Cupriavidus necator N-1: one gene and its partner. The protein of the gene in region 1 interacts with the protein of each later gene in a pairwise test. Links are inferred from orthologs where the notes say so. Each region holds a gene or a part of one and is shown in the gene's direction. Other genes may lie near its edges.

Evidence for each region. The genes of interacting proteins can lie anywhere in the genome.
Region 2: the proteins of dnaE (region 1) and dnaQ interact in binary tests that used the Escherichia coli proteins (3 or more experiments, as listed by UniProt). The link is inferred for Cupriavidus necator N-1 from one-to-one orthologs.

The regions. Positions count from the first base shown.
Region 1 is NC_015726.1:866,704-874,927, forward strand. The notes cover bases 694-4,741. They hold dnaE (DNA polymerase III subunit alpha), read left to right. Parts: upstream 694-1,028; coding sequence 1,029-4,541; downstream 4,542-4,741. Other genes in these bases: CNE_RS04115 (sulfurtransferase), read right to left, coding at 694-820; CNE_RS04125 (glycosyltransferase family 4 protein), read right to left, coding at 4,561-4,741. In the rest of the region: more of CNE_RS04115, read right to left, coding at 1-693; more of CNE_RS04125, read right to left, coding at 4,742-5,634; CNE_RS04130 (glycosyltransferase family 2 protein), read right to left, coding at 5,672-6,451; CNE_RS04135 (glycosyltransferase family 25 protein), read left to right, coding at 6,751-7,524; lipid A export permease/ATP-binding protein MsbA, read left to right, coding at 7,616-8,224. UniProt on the Escherichia coli protein: DNA polymerase III is a complex, multichain enzyme responsible for most of the replicative synthesis in bacteria. This DNA polymerase also exhibits 3' to 5' exonuclease activity. The alpha chain is the DNA polymerase catalytic subunit.
Region 2 is NC_015726.1:2,462,808-2,469,736, forward strand. Bases 2,280-5,032 are described here. They hold dnaQ (DNA polymerase III subunit epsilon), read left to right. Parts: upstream 2,280-3,162; coding sequence 3,163-3,903; downstream 3,904-5,032. Other genes in these bases: CNE_RS11550 (methyltransferase domain-containing protein), read left to right, coding at 2,280-2,604; rnhA (ribonuclease HI), read left to right, coding at 2,676-3,113; CNE_RS11570 (VIT1/CCC1 transporter family protein), read left to right, coding at 4,341-5,032. In the rest of the region: CNE_RS11540 (transglycosylase SLT domain-containing protein), read right to left, coding at 1-848; gloB (hydroxyacylglutathione hydrolase), read right to left, coding at 991-1,791; more of CNE_RS11550, read left to right, coding at 1,804-2,279; more of CNE_RS11570, read left to right, coding at 5,033-5,045; CNE_RS11575 (hypothetical protein), read left to right, coding at 5,047-5,691; CNE_RS11580 (hypothetical protein), read left to right, coding at 5,805-6,368; CNE_RS11585 (cysteine hydrolase family protein), read right to left, coding at 6,424-6,929. UniProt on the Escherichia coli protein: DNA polymerase III is a complex, multichain enzyme responsible for most of the replicative synthesis in bacteria. The epsilon subunit contain the editing function and is a proofreading 3'-5' exonuclease.

The DNA.
Region 1 (8,224 bases):
TGCAGTGGGGGCAGCTCTTGCCGACCACGTAGTGCGGGCTTTGCTGCTCCTGCGGCGTGACCACCGCGCGGCAGGCAAAGCATTGCTTGGGGCCGGCAGGCTCCAGGTTGGGGTTCAGCGCGGTGCGGTAGTCAAAGACGAAGCAGTCGCCGCGATAGTGGCTGCCGCCGACCTCCTCGAAGTACTTCAGGATGCCGCCCTCGAGCTGGTACACGCGCTCGATGCCGGCTTCCTGCATATGGATCGCCGCCTTCTCGCAGCGGATGCCGCCGGTGCAGAACGACACCACGGTCTTGCCTTCCAGCTCACCCTTGTGGGCCGCCACTGCCTCGGGAAATTCGCTGAACTTGGCGATGTCGTATTCGACGGCGTCTTCGAACGTGCCAACCGCGACTTCGAAATCATTGCGCGTGTCCAGCATCACCACCGGACGGCCTTCGTCGTCGTGCCCCTGGTCCAGCCAGCGCTTCAGGTCGGCCGGCCGCACTGACGGCGCGCGGCCTTCCTCGGGGCGGATCAGCGGCATCTTCATGGTGATGATTTCCTTCTTGGCGCGCACCAGCATGCGCTTGAAGGGCTGGTTTTCCGACAGGCTTTCCTTGGGCACGATATCGGCAAAGCGCGCATCGGCATGCAGCCAGGCCATGAAGCCGTCGATGGCAGCGCGCGGGCCCGCCAGGAACATGTTGATGCCCTCGGGCGCGAGCAGGATCGTGCCTTTCAGGCCGGCCGCTTCGCAGCGCTCGCGCATGGCCGGGCGCAGGGTCTCGATGTCGTCCAGCGAGACGAATTTGTAAGCGGAAATATTGACGATCTGCATGAGAGACTGCGCCTGCACGGCCGCGTCCGGGAGGGGCGCCGACGGCTTGCGATAACTACCTGATTGGAAAGGCGAAATTATAACGCGTGCGGGCGCCGGCGCCGCGCATTCCCAAGCACGCCGATCAGCTATGCCGGGCCCTCGCGCGAGGCCGCCTGCACGCAATATCGGAGGCATGCCAGCGGACTGAGCCGGTACAATGTCGCCCATGTCCGCACCCCGCTTCGTACACCTCCGCCTGCATTCCGAATATTCCATCGTGGACGGCATCGTCCGCCTGGAAGACGCCGTCAAGGCCGCCGCCGCCGATGGCATGGGCGCGCTCGCCCTGACGGACCTTGCCAACGCCTTCGGGCTGATCCGTTACTACAAGGAGGCGCGCGGCGGCGGCGTGAAGCCCGTGGTCGGTGCCGACGTCTGGCTCACCAACGCCGAGGACCGCGACAAGCCGTCGCGCCTGCTGCTGCTGGTGCAGGACCGCCGCGGCTACCTGAACCTGTGCATGCTGCTGTCGCGCGCGTGGCTGGGCAACCAGCACCGCGGGCGCGCCGAGATCGATCCGGCCTGGTTCCTGGAACCCGGCGAGGACGACCTGCCGCTGGCCACCGGCCTGATCGCCCTGTCGGGCGCAATGGGTGGCGATATCGGCATGGCGCTGGCCAACGGCAATGCCGACGGTGCGCGCCGCGCGGCACAGCATTGGTCCACGGTATTCGCGCAGCGCTTCTACATCGAACTGCAGCGTGCCGGCAATGCCGGCACCGATGCCTACGTGCAGCAGGCCGTGCAGCTGGCGGCTGAACTGCAACTGCCGGTGGTGGCCACGCATCCGGTGCAGTTCATGACGCCGGACGACTACACCGCGCACGAGGCGCGCGTGTGCATCGCCGAGGGCGAGCTGCTGGCCAATCCGCGCCGCACCCGGCGCTTTACCACCGACCAGTACTTCAAGACCCAGGACGAGATGTGCGCGCTGTTCGCGGACATCCCCTCGGCACTGGAGAATGCGGTCGAGATCGCGCGCCGCTGCAACCTGACGCTGGAGCTGGGCAAGCCGCGCCTGCCGCTGTTCCCGACGCCCGACGGCATGTCGCTGGACGACTACCTGGTCTTCATGGCCAAGGACGGGCTGGAGAAGCGCCTGGCGGTGCTGTTCCCCGACGAGGCGGTGCGCGAATCGAAGCGCCCGGAATACTACGCACGGCTGGAGTTCGAGACCGGCACGATCATCAAGATGGGCTTCCCCGGCTACTTCCTGATCGTGGCGGACTTTATCAACTGGGCCAAGAACAACGGCGTGCCGGTGGGTCCGGGCCGCGGTTCGGGCGCCGGTTCGCTGGTCGCGTATGCGCTCGGCATTACCGACCTGGATCCGCTCAAGTACGCGCTGCTGTTCGAGCGATTCCTGAACCCAGAACGGGTGTCGATGCCTGACTTCGACATCGACTTCTGCCAGCACGGCCGCGATCGCGTGATCACCTACGTGAAGGAGAAGTACGGCAAGGACGCGGTATCGCAGATCGCCACCTTCGGCACCATGGCGGCCAAGGCCGCGGTGCGCGACGTGGGCCGCGTGCTCGACCTCGGCTACGGCTTTGTCGACGGCATCGCCAAGCTGATCCCGTTCAAGCCGGGCAAGCTGGTCACCATCGAGGAGGCCAAGAAGGAAGAGCCACTGCTGACCGAGCGCGAGAATAACGAGGAAGAAGTTCGCCAGTTGCTGGAACTGGCGCAGCGCGTGGAAGGCATGACGCGTAACGTCGGCATGCACGCCGGCGGAGTGCTGATCGCGCCCGGCAGGCTGACCGACTTCTGCCCGCTGTACACGCAGGGCGCGCAGAACGACGGCATGAGCGGCGTGGTCAGCCAGTACGACAAGGACGACGTCGAGGCCGCCGGCCTGGTGAAGTTCGACTTTCTGGGCCTGACCACGCTGACCATCCTGGACTGGGCCGAGCGCTACATCCGCCGCCTCGATCCGAGCAAGGCCGACTGGAACTGCAGCCATATCCCGCTCGACGACAGTCCCGCCTTCGATATCCTGAAGACTGCCAACACCGTCGCCGTGTTCCAGCTGGAAAGCCGCGGCATGCAGGGCATGCTCAAGGACGCCAAGCCTGACCGCTTTGAGGACATCATCGCGCTGGTGGCACTGTACCGCCCGGGCCCGATGGACCTGATCCCCAGCTTCTGCGCGCGCAAGCACGGCCGCGAGAAGGTGGAGTATCCCGATCCGCGCGTCGAACCCGTCCTGAAAGAGACCTACGGCATCATGGTCTACCAGGAGCAGGTGATGCAGATGGCGCAGATCATCGGCGGCTACTCGCTCGGCGGCGCCGACCTGCTGCGCCGCGCCATGGGCAAGAAGAAGCCCGAGGAAATGGCGCAGCACCGCGTGATGTTCCGCGAAGGTGCCGACAAGAATGGTCTCTCCGCGCAGCAGGCCGACGATATCTTCGACTTGATGGAGAAGTTCGCGGGCTACGGCTTCAACAAGTCGCACGCGGCCGCGTACGCACTGCTGGCGTACTACACCGCCTGGCTCAAGGCCCACCATCCGGCCGAATTCATGGCAGCCAACATGTCGCTGGCCATGGATGACACCGACAAGGTCAAGATCCTCTACGAGGACTGCAAGCTCAACAAGCTCGCGGTGCTGCCGCCCGACGTCAACGCCAGCGAATACCGCTTCGCGCCGACCGACTCCAAGACCATCCGCTATGGCCTGGGTGGCATCAAGGGCAGCGGCCAGGGCGCGATCGAAGACATCCTGCGCGCGCGCGAGGAACGGCCCTTCACCGATCTGTTCGACTTCTGCGAACGCGTCGACCGCCGCCAGGTCAACCGCCGCACTATTGAGGCATTGATCCGCGCCGGCGCTTTCGACAGCCTGAACGACAACCGCGCACAGCTGCTGGCATCGGTGCCGATCGCGATGGAGGCCGCCGAGCAGAAGGCGGAGTCCGCCAACCAGGTGTCGCTGTTCGACCTGATGGGCGATGCCGGCGAAGCGCACCGCCCAGAGTTGCTGGACGAGCCGCGCTGGAGCCCGAAGCGCGCGCTGCAGGAAGAGAAGCAGGCGCTTGGCTACTACTTCTCAGGCCATCTGTTCGATGCCTATCGCGACGAGGTGCGCCGCTTCAACAAGGGCACGCTGGCCGCGCTGGAAAAGGAAGTGCAGGGCAACGGCGGCGGCTTCGGCCGCGATGTGCGCGGCAAGGCCATCGCCGGCGTGATCTCCGGCGTCCGCACGCAGATGACCCAGCGCGGCAAGATGCTGATCGTGACGCTCGACGACGGCACCGGGCTGGTCGAGATGACGGTGTTCAACGAGCTGTTCGACGCCAACCGGCACATGTTCCGCGAGGACGAGCTGCTGATTGCCACGGGGAATGCGCGGCACGATACGTTTACCGGTGGGGTGAGGTTCACGGCGGAATCGGTGATGGACCTGGTGGCCGCGCGCCTCAAGTTCGCCAGCGCGGTGCGGCTGGCGATGAATGGCAATTCCTCGACCGGGATGCTGCGCGAACTGCTGATGCCGCACCTGGCCCGCGCCAGCGGCGGGCAGGGTTTGCCGGTGCGCATCCACTACCAGTCGGCGGCGGCTTCGTGCGAGGCCATGCTCGGAGCGGACTGGAAGGTGGTGCCCTCCGACGAGGCGCTGACCGCGTTGCGGCTGGCACTGTCGCCGGACAGCGTCAGCACCCTCTACGAATAAACCGACGGCAGCGGCGGTCTCAGGCCGCCTGCCGGGCGGCACGCGCGCTGGCCGCCAGCGTTAGCAGCGCGTCGACGTGGGCCTCGATGCCCGGATCGTAGTTGAGCATCGCCATCGGGTCCGCCAGCCGGCCCTGGCCGCTGCGTGCCGCGTCGACCGCGGCGCGAATCGCGCGGTCGAGCGTCTCGGCGCGATCGCGTGCGAAGGCATGCACGGCCTGCGGCCGGATCACCTCCAGGCAGGCAATATTGTCGGCAAAGACCAGCGGTGTGCCGCACAGCACCGATTCCACGCCGACCAGTCCGAACGGTTCATAGCCCGAAGCCAGGATGGTGAAGTCCGCGGCGCGGTAGAGCGCGTCGATGCGGCTGCTGTAGCCCAGTTCCCGTACCCGCGGGATGGTGCGCCCGACCGGACGGCCGGCCACGGCAAGCGTGATCGGCAGGTCCGATTCAGAGAAATAGTCGGCAAGCAGGTCGAAACCCTTGCGGGCATGGCCCGAAGACGGGAACAGGAACACGACCTCATCGTCACCGAAACCGAACTCACGGCGCAACGCGGCGCGCGCGTCGGCGTCGACCGGCGTGAAGCGCTGCGTGTCGACCGGCGGATAGATCAGTTCCACGCGGTCCGGCGGCATCCCGTACAGCTCGATCACCTCGCGGCGCATCAGCGCCGAATGCGCCACCACGCGATGCGCGCCAGCATACTGCGCACTCTCCAGGTCGATCTGCCACTGGTCGGAGCGGCGCGCTTCCGTGCCGCGCGCGCCGAGATAGCCGCGGTGGGTGCCGCCGCAAATGGCGATGTCCGAGCCGCGCACGCGGTTGCAGCCGATCAGCACTTCATCCGCTGGCAGGCGCGCTTGCAGGCGCCACGAGAAATAGCGGTCGCGCAGCTTGCCGGGCAGCCACGAGACCAGGATGCGATGCGGCGTGACGCCGGCCGCCTGCGCCACGCCGGTGTCGAAGCGGCGCGCGTAGACCGACACCTCGGTGCCGGCGCGGGCGGCCATCGCGCGGCTGATGTCGAGCGCGTAGCGTTCCAGGCCGCCGCCTGCGCCGAAGCGATTGCAGGAGATGCCAACTTTCATCGATGCATGGAATAAAGGGGAGGGGCGGCCGGCCGCTTCAACGGGTGACCTCGGGGGCGGCTGCCTTGAGATCGGTTTCGGCCTGCAACTGCGCCAGCTTGGCGTACTTGTAGTAGCTTGCCTGCGCATTCATCAGCGCCACGCCGAAGCCTGCGCTGCCGTCCAGGAAGCCTCGCTTGAGCAGGTAGGTCCGGATGAAGGCCCACAGGCCGTGGCCCGCGGCGGACGCCACCGAACTACGCTTGCCCCGCGCGTAGGCCTGCTGCGCGCCTGCGCTGGAGTAGCTGTCGATCTTGCGCAGCACGTCTGATAGTGTGCGGTAGCTGTAATGGATCAGCGGCTCGCGCAGATGAGTGACCGGGTCGTCCACCTTCAGGTGTTCGTGGACCAGGTCATCCGTGAAGCGGCCGCGGCCCTTGCGGAAGACGCGGGTCACATAGTCCGGATACCAGCCTGCGTGGCGCACGAAGGTGCCGCAGAACGCTGAAAGGCGCGGCAGCGCAAGCGCGTGGGCGTCGGCCCGCTTCAGATGGCCCCGGATCTCGTCGCGCAGGGCGGGGGTGACACGTTCATCAGCATCGAGGCTCAGGATCCAGTCGCCCGTGGCGGCGTCAACCGCACGGTTCTTCTGCGGTCCGAAGCCAGGCCAGTCGTCGGTCTGGATGACAGTGGCGCCGGCAGCACGCGCAATCGCCACCGTGTCATCCGTGCTGGCCCAATCCACTATAATCGCCTCTTCGCACCAGGACACGCTTTCGAGGCATGGCCCGATATTGTGAGCTTCATTCCTGGTAATGATGACGGCCGAGACTCTCATGGAACATAGGGGAGGCACGCAGGTCGGACAAGACCGACGGGCCGCCGGAGTCGCCCACGGCGCCACGCGCTGGATCGAGACCGCGTATTCTACCGCACTGGCGCATGGCGCCCTTCGCGCACCCTGATGCGATCGAGTCGGCTCGCGGGCCGTTTCCTGATTCTCAAATTGATGATACGAGCACAATTGTCCCGTTCTGCCGGGATGGAAGAAGTCTTCTTTCTGCCTGCGCGTGCAGCATTGGCCTCTCTCTTGCCGGCTGCAATCCGGGCAAGACCGGACGCGCAGGCGCTAGCCGTATGATCGGCGCCTACGTCATCAATCTCGACACCGCGCGGGAGCGCCGGGAGCGCATCTCCGGCCAGCTGGCGGGCCTTGGTATCCCGTTCCAGGTGTTCCGGGCCGTGGATGGCCGCGTGCTGGCGGAGGAGGAAGTGGCCAGCAAGTACGATGCCGCCGCCGCCGCCGCGCGTTACCGCCCCATGAGCCGGGGCGAGGTGGGGTGCGGATTGAGCCACCTTGGCGTGTACCGCAAGATGCTGGACGACGGCGCCGCCTTCGCGCTGGTGCTGGAGGACGATGCATCGCTCGGCCCCGACCTCGCAAGCGTGCTGGCCGACCTCGAGTCACGCCTGGATCCGGACCGGGCCGAGGTGGTGCTGCTGTCCCATGTCGACAAGTACACCCGCTGGGGTGCGCGCAGGCTTGGCGGCGAGCGACGCCTGGTCAGGCGCTACGGCGAATGGTGGCTCGCGCACGGCTACGTGGTGACGCGCGCCGCAGCGCAGCGGCTGCTGGCCGGCCTGCAGCCGCTGTGGTGCGCGGCCGACTATTGGTCGGCCTTTGAAAAACAGGGTCTGGTGTCGGTCAGTGCGGTGGTGCCATATTGCATTGGCCTGACCGAGCTGGCCGAGACCTCGTCGCTCGAAACGCATCGCGCCGACCTGGACGCCACCGACAAGGCTCAGCGCAGCATCGGCTATTATCTGCGCCGCTACGTCTATCAGCGCTTCCTGTTCCAGCTCATCGTCAGGCCCTTCCTTCGGGTAGCCCGGCAGAAGCGGCCGGGCTAGCGCCGGGCCGGCACGTCGCCTCCACACACAAGAAATATCAGTGACCACATCCAAACCGCCCATTTCGCCAGGTGCCGCCGTGCCGTCCAGCATGGCCAGCCGGCTCTGGTCTTACCTGCGCCCCGAGTTACGTATCTTCATCGGCGCTATCCTCGCCATGGCCGTGGTCGCGGGCAGCGAAGGGGTGATCCCCAAGGTCGTCAATGACCTGCTCGACAAGGGCTTCGGCGGCGACTACGCCGGCACGCTGTGGCATGTCCCCGCGATCCTGACCGGCGTGGCCCTGATCCGCGGCGTGGCGCAGTTTGCCTCGGGCTACCTGTTGAACCTGATCTCGAACCGCGTGCTGCTGAAGATGCGCCTGCAGATGTTCGAGCGCCTGCTGCAGGCGCCGGCGTCGTTCTTCCACCGCAACACGGCGGCTTCGCTGATCAATGCCGTGATCTTCGAGGTCAACCAGGTGCTGCAGATCCTGACTAGCGTCTTTATCACGCTGGTGCGGGACTCGCTGACGGTTGTCGCGCTGCTGATCTATCTCTTCTATACCAACTGGCGCCTGACGCTGATCGTGGCGGTGATCCTGCCGGTGATCGGCTACCTGATGTCGAAGATCAACCGCCGGCTGCGCAAGCTCAACCGCGATCACCAGGCCTTTACCAACAACGCTGCCTATGTCGTGGAAGAGGCCGTGGGCGGCTAC
Region 2 (6,929 bases), 1.6 Mb from region 1 along the record:
CGCGAGGTGGTCACCGTGACAAAGTACGGGTGGTCCGGGATCTCGGGCAGCTTGACGTTATACGCGGCCGGGTTGGCGATGATGTTCTTGACCGCCTGCAGCTTCGGCACGTAGTAGCGCGTCTCATTCGGCATGGGCAGGCTGGCGTAGTCGGTCGGCAGCCCGCGCGCCTGGTTGCGCGCAATCGCGCGCGACACCGCGCCCTCGCCCCAGTTGTACGCCGCCAGCGCCAGGTGCCAGTCGCCGAACATGTCATAAAGCCGCGCCAGGTAGTCCAGCGCGGCATCGGTCGAGGCCAGCACGTCACGGCGCTCGTCGCGGAACATGTTCTGCTTCAGGTTGTACGACCTGCCGGTGCTCGGGATGAACTGCCACATGCCCGCTGCCTTGGCAGTGGACTGGGCCTGCGGGTTGAACGCGCTCTCGACGAACGGCAGCAGCGCCAGTTCGGTCGGCATCTTGCGCCGTTCCAGCTCTTCTACGATGTGGTACAGGTAGCGGCTTGAGCGCCCGACCATCCGCTCCATGTATTCCGGCCGCTGCGCATACCACTGGGTGCGGTCATCGACCAGCGTACCCTCCAGGTCCTGCATGGCAAAGCCGCGCCGGATGCGGTCCCAGATGTCGTTGGACGGGCCGCGCAGCCAGTCCAGGCCACCCTGGTCGACATTGATCGTGGAAGCGGAAGAAAGCGCCGATTTGTCGCTGAGCGAATTGAGCGGGTCCTGGCGCTTGGCGGTCTGGGCGGTCGCGGCGCCATAGGCGCCATCAGGCGGCGTGGGGGTGCTGGCGCACGCTGCAAGCAGCGCGGCGCACGCGACCACCGCCAGTAATCGACCAATTTTCATTAAGTTCTCGAATCGCGACGCCAAAAGGATGCGTGATGCTAAAAAAAACCGCGTATCGCGTCAATCAGATTTTCCATATAGCCAATCTCCGACGGGCAGCCGGAAAGCCTTGCGGCGCAAGGCCCGGCAGGCCGGGCAGCGCTCAGCGGAAATTGTCCTTCCAGCCGCGCAGCGCACCGAACGCCTGCGCATCGCCCGTGGCGGCCCCGCCCTGCGCCGCCACTGCCGCCCGTACCGCCGGCTCGCGCGAGCGCAGGAAGGGATTGACCTCGCGCTCATGGGCGATGGTGGTCGGCAGCGTCGGCTGGTCCGCCGCGCGCAGCGCGTCAACCCGCTGCTCCCACGCCGCCAGCGCGGCATTGGCCGGCTCCACCGCCCGCGCAAAGCGCACATTACTGCGCGTATATTCGTGCGCGCAATAGACGCGGGTATCACCCGGCAGCGCCGCCAGCTTGTCGAGCGAATCCAGCATCTGCGCCGGCGTGCCTTCGAACAGACGCCCGCAGCCGCTGGCGAACAGGGTATCGCCGCAGAAGACCGCCGGGCCGGCTTCGCCCAGGTCACCCACATAGGCGATATGGCCGGCGGTGTGCCCGGGCACGTCCAGCACGCGCAGCGTCAGCGCCGGCGTCTGCAATGTCACGACATCGCCTTCGCGCAGAGCCTGGGTGCGCCCGCCGATGCGTTCGCCAGCCGGCCCCAGCACCGGCATCGGCGCGCCCGACGGCGTGCGCGGGTGCGCCGCCAGCAGCTCGGCCACCCCGCCCTGGTGATCGCCGTGGTGATGGGTGATTACAATAGCGCCCAGAGCCAGACCGTTTTGCACCAGGAAGCGCTCCACCGGCGCGGCCTCGCCGGGATCGACCACGGCGGCGTGACGCCCGTCGTGGATGGCCCAGATATAGTTATCCTGGAACGCCGGGATCGGCTCAACCTTCAACATGCGCATGCTCCTATGTCCAATCGTCCCAATCATTCGATTGTAAGCTGGGAAGACTGGCTGGCCTCGCCGCCCGGTGAGTACATGCTGCGCTGGGAGGCGCAGCAGTACGACCGGACCGTGACCGACATCTTCGGCTACCACGCGGTTCAGATGGGCCTGCCCTATATTGACACCCTGCGCGAGAACCGGATGCCGTTCTCGGCGCTGGCGCTGGACCCTTCCAGCGGACCGCACGGGCCGCGTGCCGCACATCCCGACGCGCGCCAGCTGCTGTGCCGCTTCGACGAGCTGCCGTTCGACACCCAGAGCATCGACCTGGTCACCCTGCCCCACATCCTGGAATTCGCCGAAGACCCGCACGAAGTGCTGCGCGAGGTCTCGCGGGTGCTGATGCCCGAGGGGCGCGTGGTGGTCACCTGCTTCAACCCGATGAGCCTGTGGGGCGCGCGCCAGGGCATGAACCGGCTCGGCGCCACACCCTTCCTGCCGACGGACGCGCAGCAGATCGGCTTTGTGCGCATCAAGGACTGGCTCAAGCTGCTCGGCTTCGATATCATCCGCGGCCGCTTTGGCTGCTACTGCCCGCCCTACCGCACCGACCGCTGGCTGCAGCGCGCCGCCTTCATGGAAAAGGCCGGCGACCGCTGGTGGCCGATCTTCGGCGCGGTCTATATGATCTCGGCGATCAAGCGCGTGCGCAATATCCGCCTGGTCGGCCCGGCCTGGAAGAGCAAGCCGGCACTGGCCCCGGTGGCATCGCCCGTGGCCACACCCACCGGCACGCACGGCAAGACCCCCGGCGAAGAGCGCTGACGCGGTCCAGCGCCCTTCTCCTGCCCCCTTCAATGCGCCACCCGCCCGGCGGGTGGCCACCATGGAATCACATGCAAGAAGTCACGATCTACTCCGACGGCGCCTGCAAGGGCAATCCCGGCCGCGGCGGCTGGGGCGCGGTGCTCATCGCCGGCACCAGCGAGAAAGAACTGTTCGGCGGCGAGCCCAACACCACCAACAACCGCATGGAAATGACCGCCGTGATCGAAGCGCTGCGCGCGCTCAAGCGGCCCTGCGTCGTGCGTGTCTATACCGACTCGCAGTATGTCCAGAAGGGCATCAGCGAATGGCTGCCCGGCTGGAAGGCCCGCGGCTGGAAGACCGCCGACAAGAAGCCGGTCAAGAACGCTGACCTGTGGCAGGAGCTGGACACCCTGGCGCAGCCGCACCAGATCTCCTGGCACTGGGTGCGCGGCCACAACGGCCACCCCGGCAACGAACGTGCCGACGCGCTGGCCAACCGCGGCGTCGAATCGATCGGCCGCTGATCCCTTTCGCTAACAAGAAACCGCGGAGCGCCCGCGCCGCTCCGCTAGAATGCCCGCCATGCGACAAATCGTTCTCGACACCGAAACCACCGGCCTGAGTGCCGCCACCGGCGACCGCCTGATCGAAATCGGCTGCGTCGAGCTGATGAACCGCCGCCTGACGGGGCGCCACCTGCACTTCTACGTCAACCCGGAACGCGATATCGACGAGGGCGCGATCGCCGTGCACGGCATCACGGTCGAGTTCCTGGCCGACAAGCCCCGCTTTGCAGAAGTCGTCAACGACATCCGCGAGTTCGTCCAGGATGCCGAGCTGATCATCCACAACGCGCCGTTCGACCTGGGCTTCCTCGACATGGAATTCCAGCTGCTGGGCCTGCCGCCGTTCCGCCAGCATGCCGGCAATGTGATCGATACCCTGCGCGAAGCCCGCCAGATGTTCCCCGGCAAGCGCAACTCGCTCGACGCCCTGTGCGACCGCCTGGGCATCAGCAACGCCCACCGCACGCTGCACGGCGCCCTGCTGGATGCCGAGCTGCTGGCCGAGGTCTACCTGGCCATGACGCGCGGCCAGGACTCGCTGGTGATCGACATGCACGACAGCACGGCGGGCGCAGGCGGCGCCGTCGCCAGCGCCGACCTGTCGCGCCTGGCCCTGCCGGTGCTGCGCGCCACCGATGAAGAACAACAGGCCCACCTCGCCCTGCTCAAGGGGTTGGACAAGGCCAGCGGCGGCAAGACTGTGTGGCAGGAGGCCCCGGCGGAAGCACCCGGAAGCTTGGCTGCCTGACAAAAAAGTTCAAAAAGGGCTTTACAAGATACAGAGACCTCTGCATAATCTCATTTCTCTGCTGCACGACGGCAACGACGACGCAGACAGGGGTGGTTAGCTCAGCGGTAGAGCACTGCCTTCACACGGCAGGGGTCACAGGTTCAATCCCTGTACCACCCACCAGACAAATGGCGAGCAACTGCCTAAGTTGCCAGGAAACCCAGACAGCGCAAGCTCTCTGGGTTTTTTGTTGTCCGGCGTTTGCCCAGGTTTTCTACCCTCCCCGGAAAACCGTGGTTCACGACGCCAATCAAGGCAGGCTGGCCTGGCATATTTGCGCCTGGCGCGCATACTTGTCCACAGAACGACAGGCTTGGCAGGCACAGTCGCCCTCGCCCCCACCGGGCCATCCCTATCGCCCATCCGATCATCGACGCAGCTTTCGGGAGTCCGCCATGCCCGATTCACCCAGGACGACGATCCATGCCGGCGCGACCGTGCCGCCGGAGGATGCGCAGACACGGGAGCCGGTGCTGGACGTGGTCGACCGCGTCTCCGAGATGTGCTTCGGCCTGTTCATGGCGCTCACTTTTGTCGGCGCGGTGTCGAGCGGCACGGGCGGCCCGAATGCCAGCCGCACCATGATGCATGCCGCGCTGGGCTGCAACCTGGCCTGGGGCATGGTGGACGCGGTCATGTTCCTGATCCGTACGCTGGCAAGCCGCGGCCAGCGGATCTCCCTGGCGCTTGCCGTCAGGAATGCTAGCGACCAGGCCACTGCGATCGGCCTGATTCGCGATGCGCTGCCTCGCGCAACGAAGTCGCTGGTCACCGACAAGGAACTGGAAGCCATGCGGGCACGGCTTGCCGCCGCCCCGGCGCTGCCGCCCCGCCCCCGCCTCAACATGGCCGACCTGCTGGGTGCCGTGCGCATCTTCTTTATCGTTGTGCTGACCACGTTTCCGGTCGCACTGCCGTTCGTACTGCTGGACGACGTCAGACTGGCGCTGCTGATCTCGCGCGGGCTAACCCTGGCCATGCTGTTCGTCGCCGGGTGGGCGCTGGGCCACTATGCCGGCTTTGGCGGCTGGGTCACTGGCGCAGCCATGACGGCGCTGGGCGTCGTCATGACCATCGCCATCATCGCGCTGGGCGGCTGAGATGCGAGGCGCGATCCTGCTCCTTGCCGCCGCCCTTGGCGCGGGCGCGGTACAGGCACAGGAGCCGCCCCAGCCCGCGCCGGATGCCGCCGGGCAGGCGGCCGGCTCACCCTGGACCTTCTCGGCAACAGGCTACTGGAACATGCCGCGCCAGAGCGGCGACTACCTCTCCGGCATCTTCATCGCGGAAAGGAAGCAGCTTCACCTCGAGGCAAGAAGCAACTACGAGGCAGTCCATTCGCAGTCAGCCTTCATCGGCTGGACCTTCTCGGGCGGCGAAACCATCCAATTCAAGGCGACACCCATCGTTGGCTTCGTGGGAGGCTCCACCCACGGCCTGATCGGCGGGATCGAGGCCAGCGTGGCAGTGAGCAAGTTCGACTACTACATCGAAGCCGAATACCTGGACGCGCGCGGCGAGGAACCGGGCTATCTCTACGCCTGGAGTGAACTTGGCTTCCGCCCGGTCGAATGGCTGAGGCTGGGCCTGGTCGCGCAACGTACCCGGATCTACGGGAGAGACCGCGAACTCCAGCGAGGCGGCTTTTTCCAGGTCACGGTGCGCAGGTTCACGGCGGGCTTCTACTGGTTCAACCCGGGCTCGACGGACCAGGTCGCGATCCTTTCGCTGGGCGTGAGCTTCTAGGCCACAGCCACGTCGCGACGCAACCTTTCCGTTGCCAGCGACAAGGCTTATCTCATTTCCGGCCACTCACCTGCCGGCTACCTTGACTGCTCCGACCTGCACCGGAGCACGACTTGCCATCCGCCTGCCTCCCCACCGCGACCGAAACTGAACCCGCCCTGCCCTGGACCGGCCGTAACCCGATCAGTGCCGGCTGGTTCGAGATGCGCCCGGCGCGCGTGCCGCGCGATGCGCGGCCGCTCTATGACGAAGACATGGATTGCATCATCGGCTACCACCGCAGCTTTGCCTCGGTGGCGTCCACCTATGACCTGGCGGGCGCGGTCGTGGCGCTCGATGCATGCGTGGATGCAGATGGCGCGGGGCGCGCACCGCTGCTGGTTGCCGGCACGCTGTGGCAGGCGCGTGTGCGCGGCATGACGCGCAGCGGCGCCGAGGGCGAAGGACTGGCAGCGCCCGCGACAACGCTGGCGCGGCTGCACGGGCGCTTCATCGCACTGGCCCGGCAGCCGCTGCACTTCACGCTGGCCGCGCTGGCGGACACGAACCGCGGTTCGTGCCGCTGCATATCCTGCGGCTGGCGATGCGCTGCGGCACGCGGCCCGCTGCGGCAGCGGACACGGCACGCTTTGTCGCGCCGATCACCCGGCGGGGCGTGCCGACCGCGCTGGAATTGACGCCGCGACCGCGCGACCATACCGTGCTGCGCGTGCGCACCTGGCCCATCGCTGCTTAGCCGTGCCAGGCCCCTGCGTCTGCAACGACCGTGGCAAAGCGGTCATTCAACGCGGCCAGCGTGCTGCGGTGAAGATCGGCCGCAGGTACCGCGGGGCCGCCGAGCGGGTCAGGCAGGTCGCGCGTGGCGCAGGCAGCGGCCACCACGGTGCTGCGATAACCGTGGTCGAGCGCCGAGCGCACCGTGGCGCTGACACACATATGCGTCTGGAAGCCGGCCACGATCAGCTCCTTGCGGCCGAGCCTGGCCAGTTCGTCGGCCAGGGTGGTGCCGGCGAAGCTGTTGGGCAAGCCCTTGGTGACGGTAATCTCACCGGCCTGCGGCCCCACCCCTTCGATGAAGGCGGCATACGGCCCGGTCGGATCGAACGCCATGCTGCCCGGCCGCCCGTGATGCGCGACATGGATCACCGGCGTGCCGTGGCTGCGCGCCAGCGCCAGCAACTGCGCGCAGGCAGCCACGGCCGCGGGCATGCCGACCAGCGGCAGGCGGCCGTCGACGT